DNA from 2 places in the Psychrobacter sp. AT9 genome. Region 1 is predicted to be linked to the other one. Evidence: predicted binding sites of a transcription regulator. Region 1 holds the regulator's gene; the other holds the start of a gene.
The links. The regulator PhoB, encoded in region 1, activates phosphate uptake and scavenging genes when phosphate is short. The targets are predictions, from matches to a motif close to TGTCATNAANCTGTCATAA.

Region 2: pstS (phosphate ABC transporter substrate-binding protein PstS) is a predicted target of PhoB. The motif match lies at 957-975, and genes of this name have one in related genera.

Annotation. Positions count from the first base shown of each region.
Region 1 is NZ_JBKOTW010000001.1:3,058,090-3,060,298, reverse strand. It holds gene dtd (D-aminoacyl-tRNA deacylase) at 98-550, shown strand; gene phoB (phosphate regulon transcriptional regulator PhoB) at 695-1,399, shown strand; gene phoR (phosphate regulon sensor histidine kinase PhoR) at 1,462-2,209, shown strand, end outside.
Region 2 is NZ_JBKOTW010000001.1:130,037-132,245, reverse strand. It holds gene pstS (phosphate ABC transporter substrate-binding protein PstS) at 1-884, opposite strand, end outside; TPP riboswitch at 1,188-1,332, shown strand; gene thiC (phosphomethylpyrimidine synthase ThiC) at 1,580-2,209, shown strand, end outside.

The DNA.
Region 1 (2,209 bases):
GATTGGAAATAAGAATAAAAATTAGGCAAGTTAATGGCTGTATTTTATCATGGACAGCATATTATTGTCTGAGCATAATCTGTTAAGGAATCAGTAAATGAAAGCACTTATACAACGAGTGAGCCATGCCAGCGTCGTCGTCGATCAGCATTGTATTGGCAAAATCGATCATGGGATATTGGCATATATTGGCTTGGGGCATGAAGATAGCCTGCAAACTGCCCAACGCATGATCGACAAAATCTTGGCCTATCGTATTTTTGAAAACGATGAAGATCCTGCCAAGGTCGGTAAACTGGATAAAAATGTGCAACAGGTCTGTGGCGGACTACTGTTGGTGTCGCAGTTTACCTTGATGGCAAAAACAGACAAGGGTCGTCGCCCTGACTTTGGTGGCGCGATGGCACCTGATGCTGCTCAAGTGCTGTTTGCACAACTGGTTGATTATGCCAACACTCAGCATCACAATGTTGCCACTGGTCAGTTTGGCGCTGATATGCAAGTTGCCAGCGTCAATGATGGGCCCTTAAACTTTTTATTAGAAGTATAAAAATTATCTGTCATCAAGCTGTCATAATTAGTCCGTTTAATAAGTAGAAACGGGCGAGTGTTTATCGCCTCTTTCTGTATCTTGATTTTTTGAATGCTAACTTTTTGAACGCTGATATTTTGACTATAATAATAAGGTTGCCGTATGTACAATGAGCAAATTTTGATCGTCGAGGATGAGCCTGCGATTCGTGAAATGATTGTGATGACGTTAGAGATGGCTGGATTTGATAGTTTACAGGCTGCCGACGCATCAGAGGCGCATCAGCAAGTGGTCGATCACCGTCCGGCGCTCATATTATTGGATTGGATGCTGACCGGCGAAAAAAGTGGTATTGATTTTTGTCGTATGCTCAAGAACGACGATTTGCTCGCTGAGATACCGGTTATTATGCTAACGGCCAAAAGTGAGGAAGACAGTAAGGTTCATGGTCTTGATGCGGGTGCTGATGACTATATGACCAAGCCTTTTTCGACACGGGAATTAATCTCAAGAATCAAGGCAGTGCTACGTCGTAGTAGTACATTGAGCGCCGACAAGCCTATCGAAATCGGCAAGCTTAGCTTAGATCCCAAAAGCCAGCGCGTAACGGCGGCAGGTCAGCTCATTGATATCGGCCCGACAGAGTATCGGTTGTTAGCATTTTTTATGAGTCATCCAGAGCGTGCGTATACACGGACACAGCTGCTAGATCAGGTTTGGGGCGGCAATGTCTATATTGAAGATCGAACGATTGATGTCCATATTCGGCGTTTACGTAAATTACTACAGCCTTATGACTGTGCTACGCTGATACAAACGGTGCGCGGTACTGGGTATCGGTTTTCCAGCTTGATTGAATCCAATTAGACCAAGACAGAACAAGTCGTGGCAAGCGTAAAACAACGCAGAAGACAGTAGTAAGGATAACGATGACGATAATGCCGATAAAAAATGAGCAACAGGGTGAGCAAGCGCAAGTTGCCCAGCACAATACAACAAATCAACTCAAAAAAATCCGCAGTGCCTTACTAGCACTACGGGATGCGGTCATTTTGCTCAATGATGATGATGGTTTGGAATGGTGGAATCAGGCAGCGGAAGATTTATTGTTATTGCAGTCAAGCAACAAAGGTCAAAGCATTTTTGACTTTATCACCGTGCCTGAATTTCGCCAGTATTATCAGGCTATCACGCCACCGAGCGATGGTGTGCACATGGTGTCATGGCGAGACCCTAAACGTTATCTAAAGTGTGAACTGACGCCTTTCGGCGATGAAAAACTACTGATAATTTATGATGTGACCCGCTTGCAGCATTTGGAGCAAATGCGCCGTGACTTTGTGGCCAATGTCTCGCATGAGCTGCGTACGCCATTGACCGTACTGATGGGCTATCTAGAAAATTTCTCTGATCAAGAGGATATGCCCCCGCAGTGGCGGCGTGGCTTTGAGCTAATGACCCAGCAGACTGCTCGTATGAATAGGATTGTAAATGACTTATTGCTATTGTCTCGCATCGAAATAGAAGAGACGCATGAGCTAAATGATATCGATATGACCAAGTTACTGACGCATATCTATGATGATGCGCAGGCGTATAACCAAGAATATGGTCATACTATTCATTTGCAGATAGACACTTATGATGGATTGTATGGCTCAGAGATGTACTTAACAA
Region 2 (2,209 bases), 2.9 Mb from region 1:
CAATCAATATCACCTGCCGCAGCAAAGGTCTCAGCTGATGGTTGCACGATATTGCCAGCTGCATTTTTCAATGCCGTATGTGACATCTTGTTTTGCTTAGCGTATGCATACTCAACGTAGCCGATAGAGTTTTTCATACGGTTTACGTAGCTTGATACGCCTTCATTACCTTTACCGCCTGCACCAGTCGCAGAGGTCGGCCATTTAACTGTTTTATCAACACCAACCGTGTCTTTCCAATCTGGTGATACTTTGGCCAGATAGTCCGTGAAGTTAAAAGTCGTACCTGAACCGTCTGAGCGGAATACCGTCGTGATTGCCGCGTCTGGCAAGGTCAAATCTGGGTTCATGGCTTTGATAGCTGGGTCATTCCATTTACTGATTTTACCCAAATAAATATCTGCTAAGGTCGTACCGTCTAGCTTCAATGCGCCCGGCTCTATACCATCGATGTTGACGATTGGCACGACGCCACCGATAACTGTCGGAAACTGAATAAGACCAGACTCTTCAAGCTCTTCAGGCGTCATTGGTGCATCAGAAGCACCAAAATCAACGGTTTTTGACTGAATTTGTTTGATACCACCAGATGAGCCAATCGATTGATAGTTGACTTGGCCACCAGTTGCCCCATTGTAGTCATAAGACCATTTGGCATAGATAGGCTGCGGGAATGATGCACCTGCACCCGTGATATTCATGGCGATATTTTCAGCAGATTTAAAACCTGTGGTAGCAGAAGAGGCTGTTTGAGAGGTGGTTTCAGCCGTGGTAACAGCGCTACTGCTAGTATCAGCAGTGGGCTCTGCCGTGTCGGTTGATTTATTACATGCCGTGAGCATTAATGTACAACTAACGGCTACTGCTAATAACGAATAACGCATGTAGGACTCCTGAAGTTTAACAACGATATGAAAAAGCATTGTTTGTGATATGCGTGCTATCTTGCCAAATCTTTATGACAGTTTGATGACAGTTGTCACAATCTTTCATTCGCTTTACATAATATTCAGGCAGCACTGCTATATTTTAAATAAATACGAATTATATCAATAATTTATAGATAACAGCCTGATACAACCATACTCATAGAAACCATCAGACGCCATCTTAAGTTGTTATATGATTAGCCAAATACTATTAGCCGTTGGTGCAGAATTTTGTTAGTATGAATAAGATTCACAACACTGACAGACTCGGGGTGCGGTGTATTGAAGACTGGCTTTATTAAATTCGCTTTATTAAAGTAGCCGCCTTTATACATTCGCTGAGAGATCACCCGCCGAACCTGATGTGGTTAGTACCGACGCAGGGAAGTCTTAAGCCTATGTTATACAAGTACAAAGGGCGTGCAGAAATGCCTTTTTATTATCGCCAACCTCTACCAGTATTTTTTGTGCTGATGGATAGCGTTAATAATAAGTTCCGTCTCTCAATCAGCGAAAGATCACTGACTACGTTTAGGTTTGATAGCGCTAGCAGGTTTTTTACGATTGAATTTGTCCGTATCATGTATGCTTACCCCCGCAGATTCTGGCGGTGTTGCCTATACTATTAGACCAACACGCTAGGACAGCATATGACTATTTCAGACACTACCTCGAACACAAAAGCTGCTCAAACTCATATCCCAGCCAATGCTTCGCTCAACGCGACTGCTAGCAAAGCGGATAAAAAAGCAGATGCCCTAAAAACCCCTGCCCATCGCCATCAAACAGACGCGCGCTTTGAAGAAGATGCCCGCGACTTACACCGTATCTTGCCTGCCTCTCGTAAAATTTACATCGAAGGCTCAAGACCCGATATTCAAGTACCGATGCGCGAAATAACGCTTGATCCTACCCCTGTGCAAGGCGTTTCTGAGAACGAATGGGAACAGAACCCACCGTTTTATGTCTATGACACCTCAGGTGTTTATACTGACCCCAATGCCACCATTGACCTCACCAAAGGTCTGCCAAAACTACGTGAAGGCTGGATAAACGAACGCGGAGATACCGAGCAGTTAACAGGTCTATCAAGTCAGTATGGACAAACGCGCGCGCGTGATATCAGCACTGCCAACTTACGATTTGCTCACATTGATAAACCGCGCCGTGCCAAAGATGTTGATGGTAAAACAGGCAACGTCACCCAAATGTACTACGCACGTCGCGGCATTATTACGCCTGAAATGGAATACATTGCCATCCGTGAAACCCAAAAGCAG